One region of the Gemella taiwanensis genome, then DNA from elsewhere that is predicted to be linked to it. Evidence: riboswitches for the same ligand, from Rfam matches in the RefSeq annotation. Region 1 holds a riboswitch; the other holds the start of a gene.

Evidence for each region. A riboswitch is a leader RNA that binds a small molecule or an ion and turns the genes downstream of it on or off. The one in region 1 is predicted to bind thiamine pyrophosphate.
Region 2: linked by a shared signal. The riboswitch ahead of ACWOA3_RS04630 (ECF transporter S component) and the one ahead of tenA (thiaminase II) in region 1 are both predicted to bind thiamine pyrophosphate.

Annotation. Positions count from the first base shown of each region.
Region 1 covers NZ_JBSMTL010000001.1:45,561-53,105, reverse strand. The annotation lists gene ACWOA3_RS00225 (Nramp family divalent metal transporter) at 1-235, shown strand, start outside; gene ACWOA3_RS00220 (MetQ/NlpA family ABC transporter substrate-binding protein) at 365-1,222, opposite strand; gene ACWOA3_RS00215 (alpha/beta fold hydrolase) at 1,695-2,459, opposite strand; gene thiE (thiamine phosphate synthase) at 2,643-3,275, opposite strand; gene thiM (hydroxyethylthiazole kinase) at 3,277-4,059, opposite strand; gene thiD (bifunctional hydroxymethylpyrimidine kinase/phosphomethylpyrimidine kinase) at 4,062-4,859, opposite strand; gene tenA (thiaminase II) at 4,863-5,543, opposite strand; TPP riboswitch at 5,684-5,781, opposite strand; gene ACWOA3_RS00190 (peptidase) at 6,113-7,545, shown strand, end outside.
Region 2 covers NZ_JBSMTL010000004.1:28,045-35,589, reverse strand. The annotation lists gene tehB (SAM-dependent methyltransferase TehB) at 126-959, shown strand; gene ACWOA3_RS04645 (N-acetyltransferase family protein) at 1,007-1,510, opposite strand; gene ACWOA3_RS04640 (arsenate reductase/protein-tyrosine-phosphatase family protein) at 1,582-2,040, opposite strand; gene tehB (SAM-dependent methyltransferase TehB) at 2,355-3,218, shown strand; TPP riboswitch at 3,282-3,369, shown strand; gene ACWOA3_RS04630 (ECF transporter S component) at 3,445-4,002, shown strand; gene ACWOA3_RS04625 (ATP-binding cassette domain-containing protein) at 4,002-5,372, shown strand; gene ACWOA3_RS04620 (energy-coupling factor transporter transmembrane component T) at 5,353-6,009, shown strand; tRNA gene ACWOA3_RS04615 (tRNA-Sec) at 6,070-6,166, opposite strand; gene ACWOA3_RS04610 (LytTR family DNA-binding domain-containing protein) at 6,379-6,831, shown strand; gene ACWOA3_RS04605 (LiaF transmembrane domain-containing protein) at 6,837-7,520, shown strand.

The DNA.
Region 1 (7,545 bases):
CTGTTTAATAGTTTTCGGAGATAGCGAACAAGCAATAGAGAGCTTACTAATTTATACACAAGTATTCTTAAGTATTGCTCTTCCAATATCAATTATCCCACTAACACTTTATACATCAAATAAAAAACTTATGGGAGAATTTGTTATTAAACCATGGATGAAGATTCTTGCATGGATCTGTACAGTAATATTAATAATCTTAAATTTCTGGTTAATAATATCAACATTCATATAAACTAATTGGACTGATTTTTGTCAGTCCAATTTTTTATTTTCCAGTATATAAATTAAATTCACACTTTCTTTACTTTAAATAAACAAAAAAACAGCTCTTATGAGCTGCTTTTTTATTTATTTAATGAAATTATTTAACAGGTAATACTGCTCCATTCCATTTTTCTTTAATGAATTTTTGAGTATCTTCAGATTTTAAAGCTGCAACAAGTTTTTTAACAACAAGTTTGTCTTTATCACCTTCACGAACAACGACGATGTTAGCATATGGGTTATCATCTGTAGCTTTTTCTACTAAAACTGGTTCAGTTGCTGCATTTAATCCTGCGTCAACAGCAAAGTTAGCGTTGATTGAAACTAGGTCACCTTCACCATTTTGGTAGAATTTAACCATTAATGCTGGATCATTTTCGTAGCTAAATTGTAATTTTTTAGGGTTTTCAGCGATATCATCAAAAGTAGCTGTTACTGGATCTACACCATCTTTAACTTTTACTAATCCTTCAGAAGCTAGTAATTTAATTACGCGTCCCCATTCAGATTTGTTGTTACTTACTAATACTTTGGCACCTTCTTTAAGGTCTTTAACGTTTTTAACTTTTTTAGAGTATAATCCGATTGGCTCTAAGTGAATTGCACCAGCATCTTCAATTTTGTATCCATTTTCTTTAATAGCATTTTTTAAGAATGGTACGTGTTGGAAGTAGTTAATGTCGATATCTTTATCGTTTAACGTTTTGTTTGGTACGTAGTAGTCTTGGTATGTAACGATGTCTAATTTGATTCCTTCTTTTTCAAGTTGAGGAGCAACGTGCTCTAATAATACAGCGTGAGGTACGTTAGTAGCTCCAACTTTTACTGTTACAGGTTTACTAGGATCTAGTTTATCAACATCGATACCTTTTTTCTCAGTTTTTGATGCGCTAGAGCATCCAATTAATACGATTCCAAGTATAAAACTTGTTACTAAAAATAATAATTTCTTCATTATATAATTTTCTCCTTTTGATTTTTTTATTATTAATATTTAGGTTTTGTGAATTTTATGTAAAAAAAATCACCCCTACTCTCCTAAGAGAATAAGGGCGAAAACTAATTTCACGGTACCACCTTACTTTTTCGTAAAATACGAACTTTACCACTACATCGTCTATGCATCTAGAATATATCCGAGATAGTGTGCGTTTGTAACGTAACGCCTACGAAAAAAGCTTGTGTTTTAAAACTCACTTTTTTTACCATTCAAACCATTTTCCTCTATCATCTGCATTGTGTGCTTTCACCCATCCACACTCTCTGTAAAAGTTCCTATAAAGTACTTATTTGAATATTGGTAATTTTTAACTTGACTCTATGTTATCATTCAGAATTAAAAATGTCAACACTTTTTTTGAATTTTTTTAAAAAGTTTTTTGAAAATTCATGAATATTTACTTTTTCATTTACATAATAAAAAATTTTTAATTAAGGTTGTTAGTTTTCAACCATTTCTCTATTGCTTCTACAGTTTTGTCTCTAAATTTTGGAGCTTCGTACATATGATCCGAACCTTGTAATATTGTTAATGTAGAGTCTTTATATTTTTTTGCTGTTGCTTTTGCTATATTTGGGTGTACCATTTTATCTTCACTTCCAGTTATTACTAATACAGGCTCAGTTACTATTTCAAAATCAATATATGCACCTTTTTGCTTATCTAAAAAAGGTAATGCCATTTGGAAGTATGTAAATCCAGATTCTGGAACTAATTTAGAAAATTCTCTTTCCTTATCCGCTTCATCTTGATTATTCATACAATAATCATAGAAGGCATGTTTATAAGGTGGCATAGATTTTTTCCAGAACCCCCAACGTAGAAAATGTTTATAGAAACAAATTACCATACTTGGGTAAAAAGCGAAAATTCCTGCCGCTGGTGCAGTCCCCATTAAAATAAGCCCCTTAGTTTTTGTCTTCATAGCAACTTTCTGTGCAAGAAGCCCTCCTAACGAGTGCCCTAATACAATCGGAGCTTCATCTAGCGTTTCTATTAAATCTACAATATCATCAGCAAATTCATCTAAACTAACATCTGCTACCTTTTTTTCGACTTCTTCATAAGGTAAATCATGATATCTTAATGTTGGAGTATATACATTTAAACCTAATTTTTGCAGATCATCTGAGAATTCTCCCCACACAGTTCCATCACACCATGTACCATGTATCAATACTATATTCGTCATAAAAATTCCTCCTATCAATATTTAGTATTCTTTTTTTCACACTAATTATATAACTTATCATTTTATTTATCAATTGATAATGTAAAAAGAGCAGAATAAAAAACCGGTAAAAATTTTTTCTTCTACTCTTAGTACCATCACTTGAAAAATATCAAGGGATGATTTTCCTTTGGAGGGCTAATTTTAAAATTGTTCGTTCATTTCAAGAACTGTTTTTTCAATATTATCTGAATATGAAATTGCTGAAATAATAGACACACCATCGACATTTGTTTTCATAACATCTTTAATATGTTGTGTCTGAATACCACCGATTGCCACTAATGGCATCTGAGGTAATAATTTTCTCATTAATTCTAGTCCTTCATATCCTATCGCACCACCTGCATCATCTTTTGATTGTGTGACGTATACAGGTCCTACACCAACATAATCTACATATTCAACTTTTGATTGTTTAAGTTCTTCTTCATTTCCTATAGAAAGACCGATTATTTTATTTGACATCAGTTTTCTAATCTCATCAACACCAAGGTCATCTTGTCCTACATGAACCCCATCAGCATCTATTTCTAATGCCAACTCTATATCATCATTTACAATAAATGGCACATTGTATTTTTTACAAAGATTTTTAAGTTTTATTGCTAATTCCAGTTTTTCTTCACCTTCTAAAACACCTTTACCTTTTTCTCGAAATTGAAATAAAGTTATACCACCTTTTAAAGCATCTTCAACAACTGTATATAAATCCTTACCTAAGCAAGTAGTCGTTCCACAAATAAAATATAATTTTAAAAGTTCTTTATTAAACATCTTATTTCACCTTTTTAAATGTTTCTATATCTTTATCAGTAACTTCATATAACGCATTAATAAATTCAACTTTAAACGTTCCTGGTAGATGTCCATTAGGACGCTTTTCTGCCATTTCCCCGGCAATATTATACGCTAACATTGCTGTTTCTAAAGATTTTAATTCTTGTCCTTTTTCTAGTCCTATAAAACTCGCTAGAACTGCTCCTAATAAGCACCCTGTTCCAATAACTTTCGGCATCATTGCACTTCCGTTATGGATAGTTACTACCTCACCGTTAACAGCAATAGCATCAACTTCCCCAGTTACTACTATAGGAATATTAAATTTCTCATTTGCTGCTAAGGCAATTTCATCAATATTATCTACCCCTGCACTGTCTACTCCCTTAGAAGCTACATTTATTCCAACTAAAGAAGCAATCTCTCCAGCATTTCCTCTTATAGCTGCTAGTTTATAATTGTTTATTAAATCATCTGATACTTTTTTTCTATATGCTCCGGCTCCACATGCTACAGGGTCTAATACTGCAGGAACATTATACTTCTCAGCAATTTTCAATGCTTCTTGGTATAATTTCCAAGTTTCATCAGTTAATGTACCTATATTTATTAATAATCCTCCAGCATATTTTAATAAATCTTCTAGATCTTCTGGATACTCACTCATCGCTGGTGATGCTCCTAATGCTACTAATCCATTTGCTGTGAAATTTTTTACTACATCATTAGTGATGCAAATCACTAATGGTGCTTTCTCTTTTAATAATTTTAAACTTGTCATATTTATAAATCTCCTTTAAATGCTATATGATTTACAGGTCCGTTTCCATGACCTATTTCTGGTGTATGTTTAATCGCTGCAGTAATAAATTTTTTTCCAATATCTACAGCTTCAACTATACTTTTGCCTTTTGCTAATTCAGCGGTAATAACTGCTGAGAATGTACATCCTGTTCCGTGAGTGTGATTAGTTTTAAATCTCTCACTAGTCCACACTTTCTTAGTTCCATCATTTAAGAATAAATAATCTTTCGCTTCTCCTGTTAGATGTCCACCTTTTATAACTACAGACTTACATCCAACTTCATCAATAATGAATTTTCCTGCACGATTCACATCATCTTCAGTTACTATTTTAAAATCAACTATTTCTTCTGCTTCAGGCACATTCGGTGTAATAATAGTAGCTAGTGGTAGTATCTCTTCTTTTAGATGTTTCCTAGCAACATCATCTATCAATTTATCTCCACTTGTCGCAACCATTACTGGATCAACAACATATGGGATATCTTTTGGTAAATATTTTTTAATCAGCTTCATCATATCAGCATTTGCTATCATTCCAGTTTTTATACTATTAGGTGTTATATCATCAAAGACACTTTTTAATTGCGCTTCTAGTATATCTAAGTCTAAGTTTCTAATCATTTGAACACCTAGAGTGTTTTGTGCAACAACACTAGTAACTACTGCCATTCCGTACACTTCACGAGCTTGGAAACTTTTTAAATCGGCCATAATTCCAGCTCCACCAGTTGGATCTGTTCCTGCAATAGTTAAAGCAATATTAAGTTTACTCATATCCTACACCTCAAATCCCCAATGTTCTTGTGTATAAGCCATATTAAAGAAACGTCGTTCATGTTCACAACTTTCTAAAAAGTTTTTAATTAATCGTTGTTTCCCTTCTTCACTCATGAATTCAGCTTCACGATTAATTATTTTATGATACTCAGAAAGTACTTCGTCAACTAAACCATCCGCATAAAACTCTACCCAGAATTTTAATGGATGATCATCTGCTAAATTGTGATTAGCTAAAATTTTTCTCGCAACCATTTGATAAATCCATGGACACGGTGCCATGGCACTAAGTGTTTCTGCCATTCCAAATGCAAAAGCATTATAATACATATGTTTAATATAGTGGTCTGCAGATGGATACCACTCTCCACCTTTTATTATTTCTTGATAGTCTCTTCCCACATAATCTGCTAAATTTTTATGTGCTGCAATTTCTTCATTCAATACAAAATTAATTTGACCTAAGAAAAAGTTTTTCTCAACTTTATCATTACTTTTAGCTAAAAGCATTGCATAAATATCACTAAAATTTTCTAAGTATAAAGCATCAGCTTTTAAATAATGTTCCACTGCTTCCTTAGATAAATCAGCACGAATCAGACCTTGAATAAAGCCATCATTATATATCTTATCAACAATTGGCAATGCCTTCTCTTCCATAATTTCAGTAATTTGTTTCATAGGTGATCCCCCTTAATATAATTAAATATAGTATAAAATATTACCACTTTAGGAAAAGAAAAAAATCCCCTACTAACGCAGGAGATTCATGGAATTTATATGAGTAATAGTGTATTATTCTATTTAATAGGACAATTCTATTTTATATCATTTCACATTTCCTCCGCTAGTATTATCTAGATCAGGTCAAAGGGTCTAACTTTGTTATCTCAGCCAAACGGCTCCCCCAGTGATTATATTTCATTAACTTTTTAAATCGTAACACATAAAATTACAAATGTCAATAAATTGGTTTAAGGGCTTACAACCCTTTAAAAAATACTATATTCTATTAACACAAAAAACTTTTAATAATAATATTTTTATATTTTATAAAGTTGATAAATATATAAAATATGTCGAAATCGTGAATTTACTATGAAACTTTGTAGGAAATTTTGTCTATTTCAGACTATACATGAGATTAATTATCATTTTAATCTTTATTTTTCATATCTTTTGTAATATAATAGTGTTAAAGATTTAAATAATAATCAACAACTTATATATAAAGGAGATCTTTACCAACTATGAAAAATACAACATTATTAAAAGTTTTGTCAGCAACTGCAATTTTTTCTGCTGTTGCAGCAATTGAAGCATACGATCAAGATAGTTTCGCATTCGCAGCAGAAGAAACTCCAGTTGTAGCAAATACAACAACTTCTACTACGAATTCATCGAACACTGCAAAACCTACTGCAACAACAGCTACTCCAGCTGCAAGCTCTACTACAGCACCTGCTACAACATCAGCTACAGCAACACCTGTAACACCTAAAGCTGAAGAACCAGCTACTGTAGCTCAAGATGTTAAAGCTTTAAAAGATGGAGAATATAAGATTACCACTGAAGCCCTAAAATTCCATGAAGAAGGTAGCCCTTCTATGGCTGCAGCTGCAATCGACAATGAAAAAACAAAATTAATTGTAAAAAATGGAGAATACTCTGTAAATGTTTCATTTAAACCTATCACATTTGGTGGTCTTACTGGGTACTTAGGAGATTTAAAATACTATGATGGAGATAAGACTCATGCAAATCGTAAAGAAATTAAAGATCCTGAGTATAAAGACTCAACAATAGTTGAAAATTATAGTACTAATGAGACTGATAACTTCATAAATGCATACAAAGAAAAATTCCCTAATCGTACTGTTTATCCAAAAACTGTTAATTACCATGTAGATAAAAATAAAATCGATTCAAACAATAAACTAGAAACATATACTGAAGTATTTGTTCCTGTTATGGCTTCAATTAACCAAGCTTTTGGAACTCAAAAAATGATTTTAAAATTTGACTTATCATCTTTAGCTAGAAAAAAAGTAACTGCTAACAACTATGAAGCGGCAACTTACGAAAATCCTAATAAAGACGTTGAATACAAAGGAACTATTAAAAAAGACTTCCCTATCCACGTTCAAGGACATTTAAGAAATGCTAACAACAATGATGAAGAATCATTATACGGTTCTGCATTAGATAGCTATGTTAAAGTTGAAAAAGTTGGAGATAAGTACAAATATACTCTAAGATTCAAAAAAGGTCTTGCTGATGTAGGTGGAGAATTCTATCCATTCGAATTACATAAAGTAGCATACCAAGGTAAAGATGTTCCATTAACTACTTTAGCTACAAACGGAAATTCTTCAGTAAAAGAAGGATCTATCATTACTGATAAACTATTAGAAAAAATTCAATTAGACGGTACTGCTCCATATCCAAATGGTGCTCTTATGTCTCACTTTGTTACATTAAAACTATACTATGAAACAGCTACTGACTATAAGGAAAGACCTGTAAAATTAGAAGATGTAGTTGCACCTGCTAAACCTAAACCAGTTAAGCCTGCACCAACTACACCAAAAGAAGAACCAAAACCAGCTACACCAACAGCTGCTGACCACAATGTTGATGCTGATAAAGTTCCTAACACTTTCCCTACTACAGTAAAAGCTGA
Region 2 (7,545 bases), on a different contig from region 1:
TATTGTTTTATTAACACTATTGAATTATATCGTTTACAATTTAATGCTTATTCTATAGGATATCATTTTTAATTAAACTTTTCACATGATATAATATTAGTAAATTACTATGAAAGGCGCAGCTTATGGAGAATAATTTACTTTGTTTTAAACGTACTTCAAACCTTACTGCTCTATCTCTTCCAAAAACCTATAGAGAGGGATTTTATACTAAACAAGGTGTTTGGACTAAGATGATAATAGTTAAAGGAAAAATGAAATTAAGCTTTCTAGATATAGAGAACAGCGTAATTAAACAGTGTTCTTTAAATAAAAATAGTGAAATTAATCTCATTGAACCAGAAAGCATATTTAGAATTCATCCTAATTCTACTGACCTACAGTTTCACCTAGAGTTTTACTGTACAGCTGAGAATTACTTTTTTAACAAGTACGACCTAAGTCCGGCTCATTCGGAAATCGTTGCTGCAATGAAATACATAAAACCTTGCAAAACGTTAGACTTAGGTGCAGGTCAAGGAAAAAATTCATTATACCTTTCTTCATTAGATTTTAAAATTACTGCGGTCGATATTGATGCGAAATTCTTACAAGATCTTGCCGACATATCAATTAAAGAAAAGCTAAATCTTAATGTTTTTAAACACGATATCGTTGAAGCAAATATAAAGGATACATATGACTTTATATTCGCTACTGATATATTTATGTATTTGAATCCAACAAGGATACACAGCATTATTGCTAATATAAAAAAACAAACTAATGATGGTGGATATAACCTGATCGTGAGCGCATTAAACAAAGCAGGTCATAGATGTCCTCCATTCCCATTTACTTTTATTGAAGGTGAGTTAAAAAACTATTATAATGACTGGAAGATAATTAAATATAATGAAAATCTTTCCGCTTCTCCTTACCCATACGCTATAATTCTTGCTCAAAAAATATCAAAATAAAAACTATCCCCACAAGAATATTCAAATTTTCTTGTGGGGCTCTTTTTCTATTCAATATTCTCTCTAATATCTTTTTGGTACCATACAACGTCATACCAACGATTAAATTTATAACCTACTTTTTCAAAGTGAGCTACTTTTCTAAATCCTCTCTTCTCATGAAATGATACACTACCTTCATCAGGATATGCTATACACGATGTTAATCTGCATATTCCTCTATCGTAAAGTTGTTTTTCAAGTTCACTATACAACTTCTCTCCAACACCTTTTCCACGAGCCTTTTCATCTAAATAAATCGTAATTTCAGCTGTCCATTTGTATGCATCTTTCGGATAAAACTCACTAGCATATGCGTATCCTAATAAATCATCTCCTTCTTCCGCTACCAAAAATGGATAACTTTGAATTGATTTTGAGATTTTTTCTTCGAATTCGTGTACACTTGGTACAGTATAATCAAAAGTAATAGCCGTATGTTCAACATATGGTCTATAAATATTTACTAAATTTTTGGCATCTTGTAATTCAACCGTTCTAACATTTACCATTACTTATCTCCTTAAAACTTACTTCCTATAACTTCGTATAATTAAAATTATTTCCATAAGTGTTCATTCTTTTATAGATTTTCTTTCTTTATTTTTTCTAACAAAGCTGTGCATCCTTTAGTTACATCTTTAAATGTTGTTTTGAAGTCTCCTGTATACCACGGGTCGTCAATAATTCTATCTTCTCCAGCGTATTCTAGTAATTTTTTAACCTCACCAGCTTTTCTTCCTGCAATAAATTTCTTAATATTTTCTATATTACTATCATCCATTCCTACGATATAGTCTACTTCTAAGTCATCATCGTTAAGAATACGAGAATACATTCCCTCTACTCCAATTCCAATTTTAGCAAGCTCTTTTCTAGTTCCACTATGAACAGGATTACCGTGTTCCCAACTACTAGTTGCTGCTGAATCTATTTGAATTTTTTCGCTTAGTCCTTCTTTTTCTACCATATCTCTAAATATTGCTTCTGCCATAGGTGAACGACAGATATTTCCTAAACAAACAAATAATACTTTTACCATTTTTTCATTACCTCATTAATAATTAGTTTCTATTTTATTATAACATAAAGAGCTAAAATCGACATAATAAAGATAAGAGGATGACAAAAAACTCCTAAATTTTAACAACGTGTATATGATAACTCATAGACGCAGTGGTTTATTGATATCTAAAATCGCTTTAGAAAAGCTTTTTAGATATCTAATAAACTGTGCGGGGGTGACTCGACAAAATCGATTTCGAAATCACGATTTTTGAGTCACTCCCATTATTTAATTTTTATATTTTACGTGATATAATTAACTTAAACTTAGTCGTTAATAAGGAGATTAAAATGACAGAAAACTTAGTATGCTATAAAAGATTACCAAATTGGACTGCTCAAACACTTCCTGAGCCTTTTAGACATAAGCACAACACTAGAAAAGATGTATGGGCTAAATTAACTATTCTTAAAGGAAAACTACAATTTACAGAATTAACTGAAGATAACGAAGTTGTGAAGGAGCATATATTAACACCTAAAAGTAAGATTCCTTTCGTTGAACCACAAGCATGGCACCGCGTTGCACCTTTAACTGATGATTTAGAATGTTTCTTAGAGTTTTATTGCGAACCAAAAAATTTTTTCGCAAACAAATATGATATTAATCCTGCTCATTCTGAAGTAGTAGAAGCCATGGAAACTATCAAACCTTGTAAGACATTAGATTTAGGATCTGGTCAAGGTCGTAACTCTTTATTCCTCTCTAAACTTGGTTTCGAAGTCACTGCGGTTGATAGTAATATTCCTGCTTTAGAATTTTTAATGGAGACTTCTAGAATTGAAAATCTAGATATCAAAATCGGTAGTTACGATATAAATACAGCAGCTCTTAGAAACACCTATGATTTCATACTTTCAACTGTTGTTTTAATGTTTATCGAAGAACGATCTATTCCGAGTGTAATAAAAAATATGCAAGAACAAACTAAAATCGGTGGTTATAATTTAATTGTTGCTGCTATGTCTACAGAAGATGCTCCTTGTCCTCTTCCTTTCCCCTTCACTTTTAAAGAAAATGAGCTTAAAGAATATTACAAAGACTGGGAATTTATTAAATATAATGAAGATTTTGGGCAACTCCACAAAACAGATGCTAATGGAAATAGATTTAAACTGCGTTTTGCTACTATGTTAGCTAAGAAAATTAAATAATTTTCTTTTGTAAGCTAGTTTTTTGACACCGTTATTAGTGGATGTTATAATTTTAATTAATCATTAAAACATTTGGGGTGCTTTTAGCTGAGATTATACCCATGAACCTGATGTTGTTAGTACAGCCGTAGGAAAATGTTTATATAACTATGTTTATTTTTAAGTATATGAAATTTAAAAGTACCTCTTGTTGTTTTAATGAATAAAATAACAGGAGGTTTTTCTTATGAAAAAATGGTCTACAAAAGACATAATTATTATAGCTTTAATAGGTTTCTTATTCGGAGGTATTTTTCTTGCAACAAGTTTAGTTTATGTTCCATTAAAAGCCGCTCTTGGAGCAATAGGGTACGCTCCTTTCGCAAACTCAATTTTATTTGGATTATGGGTAATGGCTGGTCCAGTAGCAGCGGCACTTATTCAAAAACCAGGAAGCGCAACTCTTGGGGAAGTTCTAGGCGCTCTAGCAGAAATGTTATATGGTTCATACTTTGGAGCTGCTGTTCTTATTTCAGGATTAGTTCAAGGCGTAGGCTCTGAAGTTGGTTTCTTCATAACTAGATACAAACGTTATGATACATTTTCTTTATTTCTTTCTGCTGTAGGCATTACACTATTTAGTTTCGCTTACAAATATTTCCAAGCTGGATACGAAGCATTTTCTGTACAAATGATTCTGGCACTTCTTTTAGTGAAATTTATCTCTGTATTCTTCTTTGGTGTTGTTTGTGTAAAACTAATTTTAAATATTGTTAATAAAGTACAAAAAAGCGGTAATAAATAATGAATATTATAGGAATCGATAATTTTTCTTTAAAAATTAAAGATAAAGTCTTATTTGATAATGTTAGTTTAAAAATAAAAGAACATAGTTGGTTAGTTTTAACTGGTAATATTGGTAGTGGTAAATCTACCCTACTTCGTACTATTTGTAAATTATATAAAGATAAATATGAGGGAGTTATTACATATAAAGAAAATAATATAGCTGATATACCTATGCAAGAACATGTGAAGAATATAGGATATGTAATGCAACACGCTATAAATCAATTTGTCATGCCCACTTTAGAAGAAGAGATAATCTTTTCATTAGAAAATTTATGCTTAGACTCACAAGCGATTAACGAAAAACTGGAGTATGCTCTAGCAATTACAAAAACAAAAGATCTTGCGCACAAGCATATACATACACTATCAGGAGGAGAAAGACAACGCGCTGCATTCGCTGTAGCTTTAGCAATGGGCAGCGAAATATTAATATTAGATGAACCTTTTGCCAATGTTGATAAGAAAACTCGCAACTCTCTATTAACCTTACTTAAAGACTTGAACAACCATGGTGTGACAATAATAGTTTGCGATCACGAGTATCAACTGTATTTAAACTATGCAGATACTTTCTATCGCTTAACAAATGGGAATCTAGAATTAATAAAAAATCCTAGCTTTACACCTAAAAACTTAAATTTATGTAATAATATTAAAACGGATCAAATTCTAAGATTAGAAAATTTTAGGATTAGTCAAGGTAACAAAGAACTACTAAATATAGATGAATTGATGATTTTTAAAGGCATAACTACCCTAACTGGGGATAATGGCACTGGAAAAACAACCTTATTACACGCTATTTCTCAACTTATAAAATATGATGGAAATATATACTTCAATAACTCAAAAATAAGAAAATCAAGAAAATTATACAAAAAAATAAGCACTTGTTTACAAGATGCATTTCAGCAGTTTATTAGTTTAATGCCACGAGAAGAAATTTCTATACAAAAAGACATTTGGAATCATGCTACCTTATGGCAAGAACGACTTTTAAAAGAATTCAACTTAGAAAAAGAACTCGATAAAAGTTTATATTATTATAGCGGTGGACAAAGAAAACTTATTCAACTTATGTGCTTATTAAGTCAAAAAACTGAGTTGTTACTATTAGATGAACCTTTTACTCATCTAGATGAAAGAGCTTGTTCATTCATCATGGATTGGATAGAAGAAAATAAGCGACTTGTAGGACAATCATTTATTATTGTTAGCCATAGATTAGAACCACTAAACAATAGAAGTGATTATCATATCGAAATTTCGGGAAACACTTTACATTACTTAAAGGAGGATTATTATGCAGAAGAAAATAATTAGTCCTATTTTAGCCTTAATAATAGTAATGTTAACTATTTGGATCTCATTTAGTAAATTATTGGTTCTAAATTTCGTAATTATTGGTTCAACAATCTTATATTTTTGTATATCAAGGCATTGGAAAAAGCTACTATATTTTATTCTTGTTCCTCTATTACCAGCATTGGGATCTGGATGGGCTATCATTGTTCATAGTTCTAATTATAAATTTGCTCTATTAATTTTTTCTAGAACATACAGTTTTGCTGCTTTAGGATTGAGTTTAGCAACATACGTATCTTTAGTAGAACTACTAAAGTACTTCGAACAACATGGACTCTCTTCAAATATAACTTACGGACTCTTAGTAGTTATTCAAGCTTTACCAAGAATACAGTACGAAACTCAAATGATTACAAAATCTAGTCGACTTCGCGGAGTTTTCTTACCATTCTGGTCACCATATTACTATGCTAAAGCTATATTTATCGCTTTAACCTGGCAACCTCAAATCTCTGAAGCAATGACAGTGCACGCCTATGAAGACTTTAAAAAACGAACTCACTATAATAAATATATAATCGATAAAAACAAAAGTATACTTATTATAGTACTTTTCACATTACTTTCTAGCACATTATTATTACTAAATAAATAGAAAGAAGCCATCATGAAAATCACTTCATGATGGCTTTTATATGTCTAAAAAATAAAAAACTGGCGGGAATGTGTGGGAATCGAACCCACCCAAGAGGCTCTTAACCCCTCATACTAGTTTTGAAGACTAGAGAGCACACCAGAACTCATCCACTCCCATGTATGTTTATATTATACAATAAATACTGCAAAAATGCAAGATGATATGTTAACGTATACAGAATGCTATTCCATTTATGAAATCACAATTGTTCTCATATACCATAGTTATACCACTTACAACTGTTTTTTTACCACTTACCTAAAAGCTATTAATTTTTACGTTGAAATAATATATAATATAGCTATAAACATTTAGAAAGGAGACAATATGAAAATTAATATCGAACTAGATTCATCTCTTAAAGACATCGAACTTGTTATTAAAACACCTGACTTAAATAATGATGTAATATTAATTAAAGAATTAGTTGAAAAAGCTTTATTAAATTCTCAAAAAATAATTTTCTATAAAGGTGACTCAGAATATTTCATCCCACTTGAATCAATATTATTTTTTGAGACTTCTGATAATAAGGTCTATGCTCATACTACAGACGAATTCTTCGAAGTGAAGTTTAAATTATATGAATTAGAACAGATAATTCCATTTTATTATTGTCGAATTTCTAAGAGCTCAATAATAAATACAAAAGTAATTTATTCGCTAGAAAAATCTTTTTCTGGTTCTAGTACCGCTTCTTTTTATGATTCTAAGAAGCAAGTCCATATATCAAGACATTACTATAAAATATTAAAAGACAAATTAAAAGAAATGAGGTAAAGAAAATGAGAAGAAATTTTATTGGATTATTTTTTATAATACTCGCTATAACTACTATACTTGATGGATTCAGTATTTTTCCAAACGGATCAATCTTCTTAGCTATATGTACAGTAGTTCTTGGATTTTTTGCAATTCGAGGTTTAATGGATTTTGATTCTTTTGGAACAATATTTCCACTAGCATTATTATTTTATGTTTATAATAAAAATTATCACTTTGCGAACATATCAGGATGGAAAATATTCTTAGTTGCTATTTTCCTTAGCATAGGTATTTCTATGATTTTACCTAGAAGATATAAATATAAAGAATTCAGAAAGATTTACAGAAAAAAAAGCTATCAAAAAATACATAATGGACACGATTATTCTGATGTAACATTTGGTGAAAATACACAGTATATAGATATAACTAAATCTGATTCTTTCACTACTTCTACTAAATTCGGAAGTACAAGTATCTATTTTGAAAAACTAGATACCTATCCGATAAAAAACTTTGAACTAAATGTATCTGTATCTTTTGGAGATTTAAAAATATATATTCCAAAAGAATGGGCTATTAAAAATAATACAAATAGTTTTTTAGCTAAAGTTCCAACAGATTCTAACAGCACTGCTAATGATGTTAAAATTATACTAAACGGTTCTGTTAATTTTGGAGAAGTTCATATTATTCAAATATAAAAAATAAACTCTCAAGATTGAAAAC